Myxococcus guangdongensis: one gene and its partner. The protein of the gene in region 1 binds, or shares a complex with, the protein of each later gene. Links are inferred from orthologs where the notes say so. Each region holds a gene or a part of one and is shown on either strand. Other genes may lie near its edges.

Region 1 (3,729 bases):
CGACGAAGTAGAGGTAGACGGCCGCGCCGCCGAAGATGCCGCGCAGCGCCCACAGGTGCACCCGCCCGAAGCGGGGCCTGCGCCGCGTCAGCGGGAAGAACAACGCGAGGAACAGCAGGCCGATGGCGAAGCGCCCGGACGCCACCTGGCCCGGGGACAGGCGGCCGGCGAGCAGGCGGGTGCACAACGCCATCACCGCGAACAGCACGCTCGCGAAGACGAGCAGCGGCGTGCCGCGGTAGCGCACGGGGAGGACCCAGCGGGAGGACATAGGAGGAGGCGCCCCTCTACCGGAATCCCGGGCGGGGCTCCAGCGGCGCATGGCCGCTCGCCCGGGCGGCCGGCACGGGTGGGAGTGGGAGCGCAACGCCACGCGTTGAGGACCATCCACCCGCCTCCCCAGGTTTTTCCACCACCGGAACACCTATTCAGTGGTAGATCGCCCGCCCATCATGTCCGAGCCCGACGTCATCTCCCTCCGAGGCGCCAAGGAGCACAACCTCAAGAACGTCTCCCTGGACATCCCCAAGAAGAAGCTCGTCGTCTTCACGGGGGTCTCCGGCTCCGGCAAGAGCTCGCTCGCCTTCGACACGCTCTACGCGGAAGGCCAGCGTCGCTACGTCGAGAGCCTCTCCGCCTACGCCCGCCAGTTCCTGGGGCAGATGGAGAAGCCCAAGTACGACACCATCCGGGGCCTGTCGCCCACCATCTCCATCGAGCAGAAGGCGGCCAGCAACAACCCCCGCTCGACGGTGGGCACCGTCACCGAGGTGCACGACTACCTGCGCGTGCTCTACGCCTCCATCGGCGTGCAGCACTGCCCCAACTGCGGCCGCAAGGTGGGCAAGCAGAGCGCGCAGCAGATTGTCGACGAAATCCTGAAGATGCCCTCGGGCAGCAAGCTCCAGGTGCTGGCGCCGCTGGTGACGAACCGCAAGGGCGAGCACAAGGACCTCCTCACCGAGGCGCAGAAGCGCGGCTTCTCCCGCGCGCGCATCGACGGGGCGCTCAAGAGCCTGGAGGAGCGCATCGAGCTGGACAAGAAGTCCAAGCACGACATCGAGCTGGTCATCGACCGGCTGGTGCTCAAGGCGGACATCAAGACGCGGCTGACGGACTCGGTGGAGACCGCGCTGCGCGAGGGCAAGGGCACGCTCATCATCACCAACGAGACGGGCGCGGCGAGCGCGGACCGGGTGATGAGCGAGCTCAACGCGTGCCCCTCCTGCGGCATCTCCTTCGGGGATTTGACGCCCGCGTCGTTCTCCTTCAACAACCCGCTGGGCATGTGCACGGACTGCAACGGCCTGGGCACCCGGCCGGAGATGGACCCGGACCTCATCGTGCCGGACCCGTCTCGCAGCATCCGCGACGGCGCGATTGAACCCTGGGCCAACGGGATGAACCGCGGCGAGGGCTGGACGGCGGACTTCGTGGAGAGCCTGTCCAAGGCGTTCAAGATCGATCTGGACGTGCCCTACGGGAAGCTGTCGAAGCGCGAGCGCGACACGCTGATGAACGGCGTCAAGGGCAAGAGCTTCACCGTCGAGTGGGGCGACAACGGCAAGTACAAGATGGAGTGGGAGGGACTCGTCGAGCGCATGATGCGCAACTTCAAGACGACGACGTCCGAGGCCCGCCGCACCGAGCTGCAGAAGTACTTCAGCAACAAGCCCTGCCCCACCTGCAAGGGCGAGCGCCTGCGCCCCGAGAGCCGCGCGGTGAAGGTCCACGCGCACTCGATTGTCGAGCTGAGCCGCCTGACCATCGCGGACGCGCTCGCGTTCCTGGGCGCGCTGGCGCTGTCCGAGCACGAGCGGAAGATCGCCACCGAGCTGCTGAAAGAAATTCGCAGCCGTCTGTCCTTCCTGGTCGACGTGGGCCTGGGCTATCTGATGTTGGACCGCACCGCGTCCACGCTGTCGGGCGGCGAGAGCCAGCGCATCCGGCTGGCGTCGCAGATGGGCAGCGAGCTGACGGGCGTCATCTACATCCTGGATGAGCCCTCCATCGGCCTGCACCAGCGCGACAACGGCAAGCTGCTCACCACGCTCAAGCGCCTGAGGGACCTGGGCAACTCCGTCATCGTCGTGGAGCACGACGAGGAGACGATGGAGGACGCGGACTGGCTGGTGGACTTCGGCCCGGGCGCGGGTGAGCTGGGCGGTCAGGTGGTGTCCCAGGGCACGCCCAAGCAGGTGATGGCGGACGAGAACAGCCTCACCGGCGGCTACCTCTCCGGGCGGCTGGAGATTGAAATCCCCGAGGAGCGCCGCGCGCCCAATCCCAAGCACCAGCTGGTGATTCAAGGCGCGAAGGAGAACAACCTCCGGGATGTGGACGCGGTGATTCCGCTGGGCATCTTCACCGCCGTCACCGGCGTGTCCGGCGCGGGCAAGTCCACGCTCATCAACGAAATCCTCTACCCCGCGCTGGCCAGGCACCTGTACGACAGCCGCGAGTCGCCCGGGAAGCACAAGGCGGTGCTGGGCTTCGAGCACCTGGACAAGGTCATCGACATCGACCAGCGGCCCATCGGCCGCACGCCGCGCAGCAACCCCGCCACGTACACCAAGGTGTTCGACGCCATCCGCGAGGTGTTCGCGATGACGCCGGAGGCGCGCGCGTTCGGCTACGGGCCGGGCCGCTTCAGCTTCAACATCAAGGGCGGCCGCTGCGAGTCGTGCGAGGGCGACGGCGTCAAGCTGGTGGAGATGCACTTCCTGGCGGACGTGTACGTGCCGTGCGAGGTCTGCAACGGCAAGCGCTTCAATGAAGCGACGCTGCGCGTGCGCTACAAGGGCAAGAACATCGCGGAGACGCTCGACATGAGCGTGCGCGAGGCCCAGGAGCACTTCGGCGCGCACAAGGACATCATGCGCGTGCTGCAGACGCTGGGCGACGTGGGCCTGGGCTACATCCGCCTGGGCCAGCCCTCCCCCACCCTGTCCGGCGGCGAGGCCCAGCGCATCAAGCTGGCGCGTGAGCTGGCGCGCGTGGCCACCGGCCGCACGCTCTACATCCTGGACGAGCCCACCACGGGCCTGCACTTCGAGGACATCCGCAAGCTGTTGTCCGTGCTCAACCGGCTGGTGGCCGCCGGCAACAGCGTGCTCGTCATCGAGCACAACCTGGATGTCATCAAGAGCGCGGACTGGCTCATCGACATGGGCCCCGAGGGCGGCGCCGGCGGAGGCCAGGTGCTCGCCGTGGGCACCCCGGAGAGCGTGGCCAAGGTGCAGGCCAGCCACACCGGCCGCTACCTGGCGCACGTGCTGGGCAAGTCGCGGCGCGCGCGCGTGGGCAAGCGCGTGGCGGACACCAGGCCCGCACAGTCCGGCGCGACGGGCTGAACACACACACACCAGCCGCTTCCAGCAACATGGAGCGGGGGGCAGGGGTGCCTTCATTCACCCCTTACCCCCCGTCCACCTTGGAGGAAGACTTCACAGGTGGGGTGTGAGACGCGAAATCAGTTTCAGCCGCGTGTCATATGATAGGGCCTCATCAATTCCTGTCAAACAGGCCCAGCCCGCTTAAGTTGCATCAATAAACACGCACTCGCATCGGAACGCACGGGGCAAGCTCGCGCGAGAATTCCGGTGCCGCTGCGCCATGGGTGCGGGGCCCGTGACGCACGCCGCATCGCGGCACGGGCGAGGTGGGCTGCCAGGCCCAGGCCGCCCCACCGTGGAGGGAGGGGCCGCTCGGGGTGGCGGAGTGACGTGG
Region 2 (4,418 bases), on another replicon or contig:
TTCGGTGGCAACAAGGAGCACACGCTGAACTACGCCGTCCGCGTGCTGGGCAAGGAGGGCGTCCTGGTCCTCAACGCCGTCTCCAGCATGGTGGCGCTGCACCAGGTGGAGAAGGACATGAAGCAGGTGCTCGCCTTCACCGAGTTCCAGGCGGGCCACCGCTACGAGGACTTCGACCCCAGCACCGGCCGCGTCGCCGCGTACGGTGTCGCGGGCCTGGTGGCGGGCAAGGTCGCCGCCAAGGCGGGCCTCTTCAAGGGCCTGCTCGCCGTGCTGGTGGCCGGCAAGAAGGTCGTCATCGCCGGCGTGGTGATGCTGTTCGTCGCGCTGGGCAAGCTGTTCAAGCGCGGCGGCAACAGCGACGGCACGCCGTAGTCGGCGCTCCTCGTGTGAATCCAAGAGGCTCGGGACTTCGTGTCCCGAGCCTCTTCTCGTTCCATCGCCGCTTCAGTTCCTCGGCAGCGAGCAGTGGTCCAAGTCGCGGAGCACCTTGCGCGCCTCGGCGATGAGGTCGTGTCCCTGGGTGCCCTGCGCCACGCGGGCGATGAGCTTCATGTCCGGCGTGAGGCGGTAGTAGCCCTTCGAGCGCTGCACCAGCCCCGCGACCTTCGGCCCGTCCAGCAGCGCGTCCGCGCCCAGCGTCACCACCAGCCGCTGCGGCCCCACCTCCAGGCCGCGCAGCCGCAGGTCGCGCATGTCGATCTTCAGCAGCGTCAGCTCGGACAGGTGGTCGACCTCGTCGGGTGCCTCGCCGTAGCGGTCCACCAGCTCCGCGCGCAGGTCCGTCACCTCGTCCGGGTGGCTGGCCTGACTGAAGCGCTTGTAGAAGACGAGCCGCTGGTGCACGTCCGCCACGTAGTCGTCCGGGATGAGCGCCGGCATCGGCAGCGTGACGTCCGGTTCAATCTGCACCTTGGGCGGCTGGCCCTGCAGCTCCGCGACAGCCTCCTCCAGGAGCTGCGCGTACATGTCGAAGCCAATCTCGGCGATGGCGCCGGACTGCTTCTCGCCCAGGAGGTTGCCCGCGCCGCGAATCTCCAGGTCGTGACTGGCGATGGAGAAGCCCGCGCCCAGCTCGGTGAAGTTCTGGAGCACCTCCAGCCGCCGCTGCGCGTCGCGCGTCACCGCCCTGCGCGTGGGCACCAGGAGGTACGCGTACGCGCGCTCCTTGGAGCGGCCCACGCGGCCTCGCAACTGGTAGAGCTGCGCCAGACCGAACTGGTCCGCCCGGTTCACGATCATCGTGTTGGCGCTGGAGATGTCGATGCCGCTCTCGATGATGGCCGTGCACAGGAGCACCTGGTGCTTGCGCTCGGTGAACTCCAGCATGACCTTCTCGAGCTGCCCCTCGCCCATCTGTCCGTGCGCCACGCCGATGGACAGCTGCGGCACCAGCTCGCGCAGCTGCTGCTCCATGGAGGGCAGGGACTCGACGCGGTTGTGCACGAAGAACACCTGCCCGCCGCGGGCAATCTCGCGTTCGATGGCCTCCTTCACCACCATCGGGTCGAACTTCATCACGAAGGTGCGGATGGCGCGCCGGTCCTGGGGCGGCGTGGCGATGATGCTCATGTCGCGCACGCCCGACATGCTCATGTGCAGCGTGCGGGGGATGGGCGTCGCCGTCAGCGTCAGCACGTCAATCTGGGAGCGCCACTTCTTCAGCGACTCCTTCTGCTTCACGCCGAAGCGCTGCTCCTCGTCGACAATCATCAGCCCCAAGTCCTTGAAGGCCACCTCGCCGCCCAACAGCTTGTGCGTGCCGATGAGGATGTCGACCTTGCCCTCCTTGGCGCGCTTGAGGATTTCGCGCACCTCCGGCGGCTTCTTCAGGCCGGAGATGACCTCCACCGCGACGGGGTAGTCCTTGAAGCGCTTCTTGAAGGAGAGGAAGTGCTGCTGCGCCAGCACGGTGGTGGGCACCAGCACCGCCACCTGCTTGCGGTCCAGCGTGGCCTTGAAGGCCGCGCGCATGGCGACCTCCGTCTTGCCGTAGCCCACGTCGCCGCAGACCAGCCGGTCCATCGGCTCCGGCTTCTGCATGTCGGAGAGCACGTCCTCAATCGCCTTGGCCTGGTCCGGCGTCTCCTCGAACTCGAAGTCCGCCTCGAACTGGGCGAAGTAGCGGTCCGGCGCGCTGAAGGCGTGTCCCGGGTGCGCGCGGCGCGAGGCGGCGATTTGCAAGAGCTCCGCCGCCATCTTGAGCAGCTGCTCCTTGACGCGCTTCTTCGTCTTCTCCCAGCTCGTCGTGCCCAGCTTGTCGAGCTGGACCGTCTCCGGGTTGCCGCCGGTGAACTTCTGGATGAGCCGCATGCGGCCCACCGGCAGATAGATTTTGTCCCGGCCCGCGTACTCGAGGACGAGGAAGTCCCCGGGCACGCCGTTCACCTGCATCTTCGTCAGGCCCGAGTAGCGGCCGATGCCGAAGTCGGTGTGGACGATGAGGTCGCCTTCCTTCAGGTCCTTGAAGCCCGCGGCGAACGCGTCCAGCTTCTTGCCGCGCTTGACGCGCCGACGCGCGCGGACGCCGAAGATCTCCTCGTCCGACAAGAGCGCCAGCCCGCCCGCGCCGTCCACGAAGCCCTGGCTCACCTCGCCCGTGAAGAGGTGCGCCCAGACGGCCGGCTCGTACAGCGCCGACGCGTCCTTCATGGGCTCGGTGTGCACCTTCACCATCACGTTGCGGTCGAGGAGCAGCCGCTTGAGCCGGTCCGCCTGGCTCAGCGTGCCGCACGCCACCGCGCACGCCACCCGCGAGTCGCGCCAGCGCTGCAGCCGCTCGACGAGGGGTTGCAGCGCGCCCTCTTCTCCATGGTGCGCGAGGATGGCCTCCCGCAGGTCCTGCGTGCCGCCGAACTGGAACAACACCGGCGGCTTCTCCGACTGCGTCAGCGACAGCCCACCGCCCTCGACGACGCGATAGGCGGAGAGCTGCTGCTCCACCGCGTCGCGCGACAGGAAGTGCTCGGCCGGCGGGCACACCAGGTCCTTGCGCTCCTCGGCCTGGGCGAAGGTGCGCTCCAGCTCCTCCCACAGCGCGTCCGCCGCGCGGGAGAGCTCCAGCGGGTCGTCCAGGTAGAAGACGGGCCCCTCGGGGCTCCACGCGCGCAGGAAGTCGAACACCGTGGCGAGCCCGCCCTCGAACAGCCCGGGCAGCAGGCCCTCCAACCCGAAGCCGGGCAGGCCCTCGCGCAGCGCGTCCAGCCGCTCGCGCAGCTGGATGGTGGGCAGGTTGATGCGGTCGGCGACGGCGCGCGCGGCGGCCTCCGCGCGGGGACGGGTGTCCTCGGTGAGCAACAGCTCGCGCGCGGGCACCAGGTCCACTTCCTTCAGCGCGTCCACCGTGCGCTGCGACTCCGGGTCGAAGGCGCGGATGGAGTCGATGGTGTCGCCGAAGAACTCCAGGCGCACCGGCTTGTCGTAGAGCGGGCTGAAGACGTCGAGCAGCCCTCCGCGCACGGAGAACGTCCCCACATCCTCCACCATGGGGCTGTTCTGGTAGCCCATGCGCGCAAGCTTCCGCGCCAGCGCGTCGCGGTCGTAATCCTGTCCCACCGTCACCCGGTCCGTGAGCTGGGCCATCACGTCCGGGCGCAGCATGCGGCGGTACAGCGCGCGCAGGGACAGCACCAGCACCGGGAAGCGCGTGCCCCGGGCCAGGTGGTACAGCGCGCCGATGCGCTCGGTGACGACGGCCGCGTCCGGGGACAGCTCGTCGTAGGGGAGCACCTCGTCCGCGGGCAGCCGCAGCACCCCCGGCTCGCGCAGGGTGCCCGTTCCGCCCAGGAAGAAGGCCAGGTCCGAGGCCAGGCTGTCGGCCGCCTCCTCGTCCGCCGCCACGCAGACCAGCGGCGCCTTCGCCTCGCGGCAGAGCCGGGCGAGCACGTGGCCCCGGGCCGCGCCCTTCAGACCCTGGGTGCGCGTGCGCTGGCCTGGGCGCAGCTCTCCCAGCAACCGGGAGAAGGTGTCCGTCGTCACGAGAGGCACGCCACCGTCCCGCGCCGCCTCGCCATCCAACCTCTGTGTGTAAGGACTGTCCATGAGTGGACCCCTGAGGGCCCCGGGGTAATTAGAAGCGCGCCCCTGACAGGTCAACGACAGAGCGCGTTGCCTGTCGTGTGTCGGAGCCGACGCGGCCCGGAGTGCTGTGTCCGCCACGAATCAGCCGTACCGGGGCTGGGTTGGCCGCACGCCCGGGGCAGGACCTACTCTTCCTCTCAAGGCATCGCTGGGGGGTGCCACACGCCAGCCATGCAATCCGGCCGTTGGAACAGGGTGATGAGCGGGGCGGGCGCGCCCCCCTCCGAAGCCGTGGTGGTGCTGCGCAGCGTCCGTTCCGCTGAGCAGGGCATCCTGGACTTCGAGTGCGTCTCCGCGAACGTGCACGCGGAGCGCTGGTTGGGGCGCGAGGAGCGCTC

The links.
Region 2: the proteins of uvrA (region 1) and mfd are in contact, whole or in part, in a crystal structure (PDB 4DFC), measured with the Escherichia coli proteins. The link is inferred for Myxococcus guangdongensis from one-to-one orthologs.

What each region holds. Positions count from the first base shown.
Region 1 is NZ_JAJVKW010000005.1:378,320-382,048, reverse strand. What follows is about bases 128-3,553. They hold uvrA (excinuclease ABC subunit UvrA), read left to right. Parts: upstream 128-452; coding sequence 453-3,353; downstream 3,354-3,553. Other genes in these bases: LXT21_RS18135 (DMT family transporter), read right to left, coding at 128-271. In the rest of the region: more of LXT21_RS18135, read right to left, coding at 1-127. UniProt on the Escherichia coli protein: The UvrABC repair system catalyzes the recognition and processing of DNA lesions. UvrA is an ATPase and a DNA-binding protein. A damage recognition complex composed of 2 UvrA and 2 UvrB subunits scans DNA for abnormalities.
Region 2 is NZ_JAJVKW010000002.1:603,973-608,390, reverse strand. What follows is about bases 248-4,362. They hold mfd (transcription-repair coupling factor), read right to left. Parts: upstream 4,042-4,362; coding sequence 448-4,041; downstream 248-447. Other genes in these bases: LXT21_RS07335 (PAS domain-containing sensor histidine kinase), read left to right, coding at 4,279-4,362; LXT21_RS07345 (DUF2167 domain-containing protein), read left to right, coding at 248-375. Also shown: more of LXT21_RS07345, read left to right, coding at 1-247; more of LXT21_RS07335, read left to right, coding at 4,363-4,418. UniProt on the Escherichia coli protein: Couples transcription and DNA repair by recognizing RNA polymerase (RNAP) stalled at DNA lesions. Mediates ATP-dependent release of RNAP and its truncated transcript from the DNA, and recruitment of nucleotide excision repair machinery to the damaged site.